4 regions of the Oceanisphaera sp. genome follow, and region 1 is predicted to be linked to each of the others. Evidence: predicted binding sites of a transcription regulator. Region 1 holds the regulator's gene; each other region holds the start of a gene.

Region 1 (3,144 bases):
GCGTGAGTTCGCGTGCGCTACTGCTGGCGTCGGCTTTGCTGCTGAGCCAATCGGCTAAGGGGAGGGGCTCGCCAAAGTTAACAAAGCCTCGGCCAAAATTACGTAACTTACGAACAATGCCGAATAGCTGCCAAGCGTTTTCTTTTTGCTTACTGCCCCCTTGCAGCTCTTTATGATAACTGGCCACTTCCATCACATGCTCATAACCTAAATACACTGGGATCAGCGTAATGGGGCGTGTGTTGTGGTGCATGGCCGCTTCTAGGGTCATAGACAGCATGCCGGGCTTGGCCGGTAGCAAACGTCCTGAGCGTGAGCGTCCTCCTTCGGCAAAGTACTCTACTGCGTAACCTCGTTGAAATAATAAGTTGAGGTATTCACGAAACACTGTGGCGTATAGCTTGTTGTCTTTAAAGGTGCGGCGAATAAAGAAAGCGCCACCGCGGCGAAAGAGCGGACCTGCCGGGAAAAAGTTTAAGTTAATACCCGCCGCAATATGCGGCGGTACCATACCTTGATGATAAATCACGTACGACAGCAATAAATAGTCCATGTGACTGCGATGGCAAGGTAGGTACACTAACTCGTGGCCATCTTGTGCCAGCTGGCGCACGCGCTCGGCACCGGTCACCGACAAGCCACGATATAACTTGTGCCATAGCCAGCCCAACAGTCGATCGCCAAAACGGATCAGTGGGTAAGAGAAGTTAGAGGCAATTTCATTCATATAGGCCTGTGCTTTGCGCCGCGACAGGGCAATATCTTGCTGTTGCTGCTCGCTATGTTCGGCAATCGCCTGTATTACGCCATGGGTTTGCAGTAATTGTGTGAGTAATAATTCTCTATTAGGCAGCTTAGGGCCTGTGGCTGCTAGGCGTTGGCGGCTAAAGTGAATACGGGCAATGCGTGCTAGTTTATGGGCAAGCTTAGGGTCGGTCGCCGAGCGCTCTGTAAGCTCAGGTAATAATAACGGGGCACTAAAGCGCACCCGGTTTTCTCGGCCTTTTAGCAGCACAATTAACGCTTTGCGTAAAGCGTTAGGTGAGCGGCTGCGCGTAATACTGAGTGACGAAGCAGCGTCGCCTTCGCGCCCGGGGGCTCGACCCCAAAATAAGCTCACTGGCACCAGCTGAATGGGCGTTGTACTGTGCTGTTGGGCGTTTAATAACTGATTAAACTCGGCTAAATAAGGGGTTGCGCTGCGGGTGCGACGCGCTAGGCTGGCCGGCTTATCTAAGCAAATGACCCTAGGTTGTGCGGTGTGGTTAATGATTAAGGGCGAAAAGGGGCTGGGTAGTGCTAATTTGGCACAGCACAGCTCTAAGGTAAGTAAGTCTGATATAGAGGCGGTTTTTAAGACATAAACTATGGGTTGTTCAAGATCTATCGCCAGCTCTGCCACAGGGTCGACGGGCAAACTTTTATGCTTTTATGATTAACTAACACAGAAATGATGGGCCGCAGCAGGCGGCGAGCGAAAGCAGAACCAAAAATCATACAGCTAAAACCCCAATATTAATGCGACGGCAAGATTATCAGATCCGACCTCTGCTGTCTTGACTCCCTTAACGTCATATTTTGTACTTGCTCTGCTGATTTTACTGGATATACTGGCAGTTAGCTGTATAAAAAAACAGGTGTATTATGAAAGCCCTTACTCCGCGTCAATCTCAGGTGTTGGACATTGTTAAAGACCATATCCAACAAACCGGTATGCCCCCTACCCGAGCCGAAATTGCTCGTACTCTTGGTTTTAAGTCGGCGAATGCTGCTGAAGAGCACTTAAAAGCCTTGGCTAAAAAGGGCATGATCACCATTATGCCGGGTACCTCTCGCGGTATTCGGCTAGTTGAAGAAGAAGTGTTAGCAGAAGAGGGGTTACCCCTTATTGGCCGTGTTGCTGCCGGCGAGCCGATATTGGCTCAGCAACATATAGAAAGTCACTATCAGCTCGACCCTAGCCTGTTTCACCCCGCGGCCGACTTTTTGTTGCGAGTGCAGGGCATGAGTATGAAAAACATTGGCATTATGGACGGTGACTTATTGGCGGTACACAAAACCCAAGACGTGCGTAATGGCCAAGTGGTGATTGCCCGGCTTGAAGATGAAGTAACGGTAAAACGCTTTCAGCGCAATGGCAGCAAGGTAAGCTTGTTACCAGAAAACGAAGAGCTATCGCCTATTGAAGTCGATTTGCGCCATCAAGAGCTGATTATTGAAGGACTGGCTGTGGGGGTTATCCGCAACGCCGATTTTTAAAGCTCACTCCAGTTAAGGGCTCTGTAGTTACGGCTGTTATTTTGCGGCTTAGCCCTAATTGCCCAATATTGGGGGGCCACCAGCAGAGCCGCGGTAAGTTTAGACCTTCTGCATAAAGCACTCTACAATGCTATGACGCTAACATAGCGCACAGCAGATAGTGGCTAACCTTAAGATGAGCGAGAGACGGGGTAAAAATGACAAAGACAAGCAAATGGATTTGGGGCTTGGCCATTACCTTAGTAGTGGTGGGCTCAATAAGTGGTGGTTTGTGGTATTCAGATAAAAAGAATAACTTAACCGATGCGGTGGTAGTATATGCCGAGCCTCAAGGGCTAGAGGGCTTTACGCTAATGGATGCTAACGAGCAGCCTTTTACCGAGCAACACTTTAAAGATAAATGGAGTTTAGTGTTTGTGGGCTATACCTTTTGCCCTGACATTTGCCCTACTACCTTATCGGACTTAGCGCGGGTGTACCCTGAACTCACCGCCATTACCGATAATATGCAGGTTATATTTGTGTCTGCCGATCCTGCCCGCGATACGCCCAAGCGCTTAAAAACCTATACCGAATATTTTAATCCGCACTTTATTGCCGTTACCGCAGACCATGAACAGTTAATGCCTGCCGTACAGCAGTTAGGGCTTATTTACGGTATTTTCGATCGCGAGGCCACCAACTATTTGGTTGACCATTCGGCTTCCATTGCCTTGGTGAATCCTAAAGGGCAATTGCATGCCTCCTTTAGACCCGACTTTGACGAAGCCAGTGAAATGCCCTTGGTTAATGGCCCCGAGCTGGTAGACAACTTCGCCAGCATAGTCGCCCGCTGGTAGCCAGATTCAATATTGTAGGTACTGCTTTGGGCGGTAAAGAGCAGCT
Region 2 (3,144 bases), on a different contig from region 1:
ATGCGACTGGGGCTAAACCAAGGCGTATTATGAAATGACACCGCTTTTCGTAACGTAAAACGATAGCGGAGTCCTTGGTCATCTTTTTGCCACTGAGTGGCCAGTGCTGGCATCAGCTGCTGGCTTTGAGGGTTACGTTTTAGCAGACGGTTATAAAGCTGATGTGCGGTGGCATCTAAGGTTTCACTCGACATCACCAACTGTGGGTTAAAACTTACAGGGGCGTTACTAATACAATATAATAAGCTTTTTTGTGCCAGTTGCTGGCGATGACTGTCGTTATCGCCGCCACATCCTGCCAATAACAGACTGCTAAACAGCCCTAAAAGCCACACCCGCATTGTTTGATCCTAGAATTGTAGCTGCCCTGTAGGCAAAAAGAGGAGCCATAGTGTATAAGGCCGCAATACAGACGGTCACTTATATTGGCCTGCATATTCTGATAAGGGCGCTAATGTAATCACATTAACGGCCCGTCTATCAAGCAGAACTAGACTAACATCTTCTTTTAGCTCTCGCTCCTGTAACGCGCTTATGGTGACATTTAGCGTATAAGCTTAAGGCCAAGCTTAGTTGAGTTGATAAGGCTGCCATGAGGCATGCTTTAACGCCGAGTCAATCCGCAATCTACTAACTGGCTGTGATTCCTTTAATGTGCACTGTGCGTTAGCGATAAGATCACCGTACTTCCAACACACCACCACCGCAATGCTGGCACACTGTATGGCTTGTAACACCAGCTGGCGAGGCGCTTGCTGAGCATCAATAACGCGGGCGGGGTTGATGCCAGCACTTAGCAATGCTGCTCGCGATAATCGTTCTGGGGCATTGGCTATTAGGATCCAACCGCTATTTTGTTGACTAATGTTGGCCAAGTTAGCCAATAGGCGAGCTTGGGGCACGCCTCCCCAGTGGCTAATACGGGGGGCAATGCGATGCGGTTGGGCCGCGGTATACATAAAAGGCGCACCTTGTAATAGGGGTTGCCAGTGTATGGTTGAACAAAGGGTCTGATCTGCACATTGCAGAGAATGCAAAGAAGTAGCCATAGGTGATCCAAACTCCTGCGTGTCACTGTATGGGTATACAGTATTGATCATGCCGAGAGAGATCAAGCAAAATACTGGATAAATTTACAGCTCTTCTTGGTTGGCTCCACTTTATTGATCAGCTAATAGCGTAATACGACCGCTTTATTGTTAACCTAGTGTTAATGTAACTGAAGAAATAGCACTGCTAGCAGGAGGCTAATATGGATAAATTGCTACTAGAAGAAATGGACCGCCATATAGTGCTGAGCATTTTAAATGAGAAGCTGCGTTTAGAGTGTGATCACCTCACTACACTGATATCACGGTACGAACTGGACAAACATTGGCTAACTCAAAGCATGGCGCACATCGGGTATCGTTACGACGCCACCAGTAATCAGTTTAAACCTTGCGCTTAAGCCTAAAGGGCATTACTTGTAAATAGGATGGTTATGGAAGCAGACTTTTGGCTGAAGCGCTGGCAAAGCGCGCGCATTGGTTTTCATCGTGAGCAGATTAATAGCCAATTAAAAGAACACTGGCCCACCCTTAATGTGCCTGCCAAGAGCCCAGTGTTAGTACCATTGTGCGGTAAGAGCAACGACATGCACTGGCTGGCGGCACAGGATCATACAGTAGTGGGAATTGAGCTCTCACCCCTTGCAGTATGCGATTTTTTTGCCGACAGCCCGCTTACTCCACAGCAAGAAGCGCTTGGCCCTTATCAAGGTTGGCACACGCCGCACATTAGCCTATATCAAGGGGATTTTTTTAAAGCAGAGCAGCTTAATGTCACTTTTAATGCCGCCTACGACCGAGCCGCTCTTATTGCGCTGCCTGCTGCAATGCGACCTCAATACGTAGCACAGTTAGCCACGCTATTAGAGCCCGGGGCCGTGGTGTTAATGATTACTGTACATTATGCCCCCGACACACAACAGGGCCCGCCATTTTCGGTGTCAGAGTCAGCGGTAATAGAGTTGTTTGAGCCTTATTTCACCATAGAAACTCGCCCGACAGTGTCAGAGGGAGCAACCCATCCCAGAGTCGCCAGCGGCGAACTCGATTTTTTTGATGAGCTATGCTTTGTGCTAGTGAGAAAAGAGAGCGATGAATAATAGTTCCCCGAAGGGGCAAAAAGACAGCCGTACGTTATCCGCTGTACGCCGTACGTAAAAGCCAAACATGAAGTTAAAGCTGTCAGCCATCAGCCATCAGCCATCAGCCGTAAGCGATCAGCTAAAAAATGGATTGCCACGCTACGCTCGCAAAGACCACATAAAAACAGAAGTGACGTGTTAGCTTTAACGTAAGGCGTATAACGTGAAACGTACCGCTCCCCGAAGGGGTACAGACAAACCCTCTTAGTTGGGCTGCGAATATAGCGTTAAATGTTCACTGCCCCTTTAGATTAAATATATTCCACTGTAAAATAACTATTCAGCAAGCTCGTTGTTTGTTAGTGATTTATTCACTTTGCAATGGGCTTTATGCAAATGATGTTCTTGATTTGCATAACTCAGCATCTTTTAACTTTATTTATTCAAGCTATGCCAAGCAGAGCTTGGTGGAGTACTCATGGAAAAAACACAGGCGAAGCAGGCTAAAGCCAGCAAACGTAACCTACTGATGTTTGTGCTGCCCTCATTATTGGGCATTTTTTTGTTTATGACCCCGGTTAGCTATCAAGGCGATCTCACCATTATGATTGCCGTGTTGGCCAAGAGCCTGCAAGGGGCACTGGCAGAGGTGCTGCCCCTCATAGTGACTCTGATCATTTGTCTATCGGCCGTGCTGTCTTTGTGGATCACCCTGTTTAAGCCCATGGCGATCCTTAAACACCCATTTTTAAACACGCTTTTTAACGTGAGCTTTGTTTGGCTGATTAGCCGCTTATTAGGTGCCGTGTTTGTACTGCTGGTGTATGCCCAAGTGGGGCCTGAGGTGTTATACAGTGCTGACACCGGCGGTTTAGTGTTGAACGATCTCTTACCCGTGTTGTTTGCGGTGTTTATTTTTGCCGGTTTACTGCTGCCACTATTATTAGACTTTGGACTGTTGGAGTTTATTGGCACCTTGTTAACAGGGGTTATGCGGCCTATTTTCCGCCTAC
Region 3 (3,144 bases), on a different contig from region 1:
AGTGCGCCATGCGTTTGCGAAAAACGGCGGTAACTTAGGCACCGATGGCTCTGTGGCGTATTTGTTTGAGAAAAAAGGCGTGATCAGCTACCAAGGGCTTGATGAAGAAACCCTGATGGATGCGGCGTTAGAAGCAGGTGCAGATGACGTAGAAGTACATGACGATGGCGCCATTGATGTGTACACCCAGTGGGAAGAGTTTGGCGCAGTTAAAGATGCGCTAGATGCCGCAGGCCTTGAGTCGGTGAATGCCGAAGTGACTATGATCCCCTCGACCAATGCGCCATTGGATGAAGACACAGCACCTAAGTTTATGAAGCTTATCGATATGCTAGAAGATGCAGACGATGTGCAAGAGGTGTATCACAACGCCGATATCTCTGACGAACTGGCGGAATCGCTGTAAAGCCATAAGCTGAAGCCTAACACTAAGCGGGAAGCTAGAAGCTTAAAGCTAGACAGAGGTTGCTAGCTTTTAAGATTCAGTTTCTCGCTTTTCGCTTCCAGCTTAAAGCTTATAGCTTTGACTTATGGCCATTATATTAGGGATTGACCCAGGCTCTCGCATTACCGGTTATGGCGTGGTTCGCCAAGCGGGTAGTAAAATGACCTACCTAGGATCGGGCTGCATTCGCATGACCGATACTGAACTTGCCCCCAGACTTAAGAAAATATACGACGGCGTTAGTGAGATCATCTTACAGTTTCAGCCCGATTTATTTGCCATAGAACAAGTTTTTATGGCCAAAAACCCCGACTCTGCCCTTAAACTTGGCCAAGCCCGTGGAGCGGCTATTGTGGCCGCTGCCAATGCTGGGCTTGAGGTGGCTGAGTATTCGGCCCGCCAAATTAAACAAGCCGTGGTTGGGCAGGGCGGTGCACAAAAGTCACAGGTACAGCACATGGTGGTGCGCATGCTAAACCTACCCGGCACGCCTCAAGAAGACGCCGCCGACGGCCTAGCAGTGGCCTTGTGCCACGGCCATACCTACCAAAGTTTAATCAGCATGGCAGGGCAAGTGCGCGGCACAGTAAGAGGAAGAATGCGGTAAATTACAGCTTTACGCCATACGCTGTAAGCCATACGTCATACGCATTACGTCATACGTTTAGAGCAAACTGCGGTGTTTACTTTTAGCTTACGGCGTACCGCGTAAGGCTTAGGGCGGTATCTTAAGTCGTCATCCTGATGAACATCAGGATCTCGCGTTAGGTTGTCGTGCCTAAGAATGAGATACCGGGGCAAGCCCGGTAAGACGGCTTAAACACAAAGCCTACAAAAGAAAGTGTTTATTTTTAGCTTACGGCGTACAGCGTAAGGCGTATGGCTGTATTGAACTGGATATTCATCCAGTTGTTTATTACTATTGGCGTATTCGCTTGTGGGTTAGGAGACGTGCCGTGATTGGTCAGTTAAAAGGGGTGATTTGCGAAAAGCAGGCACCGGAAATTTTAGTAGATATTAATGGCGTTGGCTATGAAGTGACCCTGCCGATGAGCTGCTTTTATGAACTGCCCAATGTGGGAGAGACGGTCACCGTACTCACTCATTTTGTGGTGCGTGAAGACGCGCAATTATTATTTGGCTTTAATACCAAAACCGAGCGGGCACTGTTTCGGGAACTCATTAAAACCAACGGCGTGGGCCCTAAGCTCGCGCTGGGTATTTTGTCAGGCATGACCGCCGAGCAATTTATTTATAATGTGGATCAAGGTGATATTACTGCACTAGTGAAGCTGCCGGGTGTGGGTAAAAAAACCGCCGAACGTTTGATTATTGAAATGCGTGATCGTCTGAAAAACTTTGGCGGCTACGATCTCTTTAATCCAGTCCCCGATGCGGTAGCCAACGCCGGCCAAATAGAGGGTGCTAAGGGTGAGGCGGTCGCGGCCTTGCAAGCCTTGGGTTATAAAGCGAATCAGGCCGAGCAGATGATTAAAAAGTCGGCCAAACCCGGATTAGATGCAGAGCAGTTGATCCGCGAAGCACTTAAAAGCATGGTGTAATTGATGATAGAAGCGGACCGTTTTATTAATCCTGAGCCTCAGCAAGCAGAAGAGGTGATTGATCGCGCGATTCGCCCGAAGGCATTGGCGGAGTATCGTGGCCAAGATCATGTGCGCGGGCAAATGGAAATATTTATTGAAGCGGCGCGTCGTCGTGAAGAGGCGCTCGATCATTTATTGATCTTTGGTCCTCCGGGCTTAGGTAAAACGACGCTGGCTAATATTGTGGCCTTTGAAATGGGGGTGAGCATTAAAACCACCTCGGGCCCAGTGTTAGAAAAAGCCGGTGACTTGGCCGCCATGCTGACTAACTTAGAAGCGGGTGATGTGTTATTTATTGATGAAATACACCGCCTTAGCCCAGTAGTAGAAGAAATTTTATATCCGGCAATGGAAGATTATCAGCTGGATATTATGATTGGCGAAGGCCCTGCTGCGCGTTCCATTAAATTAGAATTACCGCCGTTTACCTTAGTGGGCGCCACCACCCGCGCTGGTTCATTAACCTCACCGCTACGGGATCGTTTTGGTATAGTACAACGGCTGGAGTTTTACCAAGTCTCAGATTTAGCACACATTATTAGTCGCAGTGCAGAAAAGCTTGGCTTAATAATTGATGATGATGGTGCCTATGAAATGGCGCGTCGTGCCCGTGGTACGCCTCGTATTGCTAACCGCTTGTTGCGCCGAGTACGAGACTTTGCCGAAGTAAAAGGCAGTGGCGATATTAATGCCGAGATAGCCAGCCAAGCGCTAGATATGTTGGATGTTGATAAGCAAGGTTTCGACTACATGGACCGCAAACTGCTAATGGCATTGTTAGATAAGTTTATGGGTGGCCCTGTGGGGCTAGATAACTTAGCCGCCGCCATTGGTGAAGAAAAAGAAACCATTGAAGATGTGATTGAACCCTATTTGATTCAACAAGGTTTTTTACAACGCACCCCGCGTGGACGTATGGCAACCCCGCGTGCGTATACACATTTTGGTTTTGAGTTACCGCAAGGGCGACTAACAGCGCCTTAAGGGCAATGCTGAATTTTTAATGTTGAGTGTTGAATGAAGTTCAAAAGATCAAATATTTTGTCACGGAATCTACGGAAATAATGGTTAAGCGGACTAGCTAAAACAAACCTG
Region 4 (3,144 bases), on a different contig from region 1:
GCTCAGCATATATAAAGGCGAGGTGTCTGGCAGTGCCGACACAAAAGCTGCTGCCAGTGCCGCAGTGCCAAAGCGCAAGGTGCCGGCGAGTGAAGAGGCAGTACCGGCTAAATTGGGTAAGTTGTTGAGTAAGCTTGCCATGCTATTACTGCCTATGGTGGAAATGACCCCGACATACATCATAATGGGCACCACCACAGACCAAAGGCCTAGGCCAAGTAAAGGGCCGAGCGGCATTAGTAAGCCGGCTAATAATTGCAAGCTTAGAGCCAAGCGCAGCATAGTGCGTGAGCCTAAGCGGCGTACCCAGCGCCCATTAAGGGTGGTAAAAAGCATCAGGCTTATCACATTAAGGCCAAATAAATAGCCAGTATGTTGAGCAGACACTCCATAAATATCGATATAAATAAAAGAAGCGCCGGTTAAAAAGGCAAACATACCCGCAAAGGAAAAGGCGCCACATAACATATAGCCTAATGCTATAGGGCTACAGAGCAGGCGAACATAACTGCGCAATATAGAGGCTAAATGCAAAGGTTGGCGTCGAGCTAAGGGCAGGGTTTCGGGTAATTTAAGGCTGCTAAAGATGGCAACCAGTACCGTGATGCCCGTCAGCACCCAAAAAATAGACCGCCACCCAAACCAGTGGGCTAAGTGCCCACCCAGCATGGGGGCAATTAATGGTGCCAGCGTCATCACCAGTGTGATGTAGGCCATGGTGCGCGCAAAGTTTTCTCGATTAAATAGATCACGTACTAAGGCTTGCACTACCACGGCCGAGGCTGCGCCGGCAAAGCCCTGTGCGCCGCGTAGCCAAGTGAGGCTTTCTACGCTGGTAGCCATGGCACACAGCATGGCGGCGATAGCAAATACCAGCATGCCCCCTAATAATACGGGGCGTCGGCCTTTGGCGTCTGATAAAGGGCCAAACAGTAATTGACCCAATGCAAAGCCGCCTGTGTATGCGGCAAGGGTTGCCTGCACTCGGTGTGAGTTAGTCCCTAGTGTGTCGGCAATGGCTGGCATTGCGGGCAGGTACATATCAATGGCCAGAGGAGTTAAGCCCGACACAGCGCCTAATAAAATAATTAATGGCAGTGTGGCGTTGGTTGCTGCTTGGGGAGAAGATGGCATGGTGCAAAGGTTTCCTATAGGTAAAGCTTGTCTCCTTTAGCGTACAACTAAGCACTCAATCCTTGTACTTGGTGACAGAGTATAAACGATGCATGCTGAAATAGAGACATTTAGTGTTTGCTGTAACAAGGCTTCTTGGGTCTGTCGTGCTTGCAACCAAGGTCAAATAATAATACTGTATGTATATACATGAAAGGGGTGGGTTATGGCAGTTGAAATACAGTATCTTGTAGTAAGAAACGGAATCGAGAAAATGACATTTACTAATAAAAAAGAAGCTGACGCCTATGATCGTCTGCTTGATTTAGCCGAACATCTAGATGAGGTATTAGCGGATGCGCCTATTAGTTTAAATGAGCATGATCGCGAATCATTAGCACTGTATTTAGCAAAAAATCAGGCATTGTTAAGCGGGCCGAAAAAGAAACCAGTGAAAAAAGCCAATAAAGCGGCGTCGGCTAATGGTAATGCCACGAGCACTGAGCAAGCAGCGACCGTGGCTGATGGTGGCGATAAGGTCACTGCCATAGCCTAAGCAATGCCGTTATAAGCACTTAATTGTGACCACATAATACGCGATAGACTTCATCAATGGAGTCTTGCTGTTGTTTGGCGTACAAGTCACATTCATCTAATACTGGGCAACCCAAGGCGTGTTCAAAGGCGGCTTGACTGGCGCTTTGTTGGTATTGACGCTGCGGTTGGTCTCCTAAATTAGATTGAAAAATGCCCGCAGCACTCACAGGTAAAAAGTCTTCATAAATAATTGGGGTAGCCCTTACCCAACCTTGGTCTATGAGCGAGGCTAACGAGTCACTTGCACTTAAGCTGCCTGCTTGTTCTTGCCCAGCTTGGGTGACTTGATAGCGAAAGTAGCCCAGTTGTTGGGTACGCAAACTGAGCTCATCATCGGGAAACTCTGCAAAAATATCGGTGAGTTGCGCTTGGTGCTTATGATTATTTTGTTCAGCCGCGGCCAAGGTGTGACGAGCACGACTGAGTAATTCATCATACAGCACTCGCCCCTTAGGCGTTAATGCCATGCCTCTTTGTTCTACCTCGCCAAAACGTGCACTGTGAGTGCCCGGCTGGGCCTGAGTTTTCTTGGTATCTTCCCCCACAAACAGCACTGGCTCTTCTAATGCTTTAAAACTGGTTTGGCGCAATAGAATCGGGCAGCGTCGACGGGGAGGGCCTTCAATAATGGTTTTAGGTGTCATGCCATAAGCGGGCATTTTTTGTTGTACCGCGTCTATATCTAGGGTTCTGGGTGTTAGGTGGTTGATATGAGGGCCATTAAAGCAAACCACATCTGCCAGCAGCGGGTGTACTGTATTGAACTGCTGATAGGTGGCTAAAGACACACTTGCGTGCTGTTGCCAACGAAACGTCTCAAGTATTTCACTCACAAATTGATGGGCTTGCGCTGTGCTTAAATGGCCTACAGACTCGGCCTGACTGAGCAGTAAGCGCGCTTTTGCAGTAAAAATATCTCGCTTCGCTAACAGGCTTTGTGCCTGCTCTCTGAGTTCGCTGTCTTCTATAAGATCGAGTCTGAGGAGTGAGGTGAAAATACGAAACGGATTTTTTTGCAGTGAATTCTCATCTATGGGGCGAAAGGCGGTGGAATGCACCGGCACCCCCGCCGAGGATAAGTCGTAATAGCCCACAGGGTACATGCCCATTAAGGCAAACATACGGCCCAGCATATTTAACTCTTCCGCCGTGCCCACTCTAATCGCCCCATGGCGCTCTAGGTGTAATCTGTCTTGCTCATTATTAAGTGCGACCTGAGCGGCTATGTCAGGCTCGGTGTGCAGTGTGTGCTGATTTATCTCTTCTACCAGTTGTACTAGGGTGGCGTATTGGGGAACTTCTTGCTGATACATCTGTGACATAGCATCAGAAAAAAGGGTGCGAATATCGTCAGCAGATAAAGAAAAGTTCAAAGCCATAGCGTGATCATCCTTTATGCGAGCGTTGTTAACCAAAGACCTGTCTTGATACTGT

The links. The regulator LexA, encoded in region 1, represses DNA repair genes until DNA is damaged. The targets are predictions, from matches to a motif close to ANCTGTNTNNNNANACAGNT.
Region 2: the regulator LexA is predicted to act here: its motif matches at 1,122-1,141, upstream of ACTHY5_RS07190 (DUF4250 domain-containing protein).
Region 3: the regulator LexA is predicted to act here: its motif matches at 1,337-1,356, upstream of ruvA (Holliday junction branch migration protein RuvA).
Region 4: the regulator LexA is predicted to act here: its motif matches at 1,308-1,327, upstream of ACTHY5_RS03025 (YebG family protein).

What each region holds. Positions count from the first base shown of each region.
Region 1 is NZ_JBQDEX010000035.1:51-3,194, reverse strand. It holds gene plsB (glycerol-3-phosphate 1-O-acyltransferase PlsB) at 1-1,417, opposite strand, end outside; gene lexA (transcriptional repressor LexA) at 1,645-2,259, shown strand; gene ACTHY5_RS05015 (SCO family protein) at 2,457-3,098, shown strand.
Region 2 is NZ_JBQDEX010000061.1:6,617-9,760, reverse strand. It holds gene ACTHY5_RS07200 (ABC transporter substrate-binding protein) at 1-341, opposite strand, end outside; gene ACTHY5_RS07195 (hypothetical protein) at 570-1,049, opposite strand; gene ACTHY5_RS07190 (DUF4250 domain-containing protein) at 1,253-1,450, shown strand; gene ACTHY5_RS07185 (thiopurine S-methyltransferase) at 1,484-2,149, shown strand; gene ACTHY5_RS07180 (YjiH family protein) at 2,610-3,144, shown strand, end outside.
Region 3 is NZ_JBQDEX010000077.1:4,381-7,524, forward strand. It holds gene ACTHY5_RS08150 (YebC/PmpR family DNA-binding transcriptional regulator) at 1-406, shown strand, start outside; gene ruvC (crossover junction endodeoxyribonuclease RuvC) at 531-1,052, shown strand; gene ruvA (Holliday junction branch migration protein RuvA) at 1,402-2,007, shown strand; gene ruvB (Holliday junction branch migration DNA helicase RuvB) at 2,011-3,033, shown strand.
Region 4 is NZ_JBQDEX010000017.1:23,015-26,158, reverse strand. It holds gene ACTHY5_RS03030 (Bcr/CflA family multidrug efflux MFS transporter) at 1-1,134, opposite strand, end outside; gene ACTHY5_RS03025 (YebG family protein) at 1,340-1,669, shown strand; gene hglS (2-oxoadipate dioxygenase/decarboxylase HglS) at 1,689-3,089, opposite strand.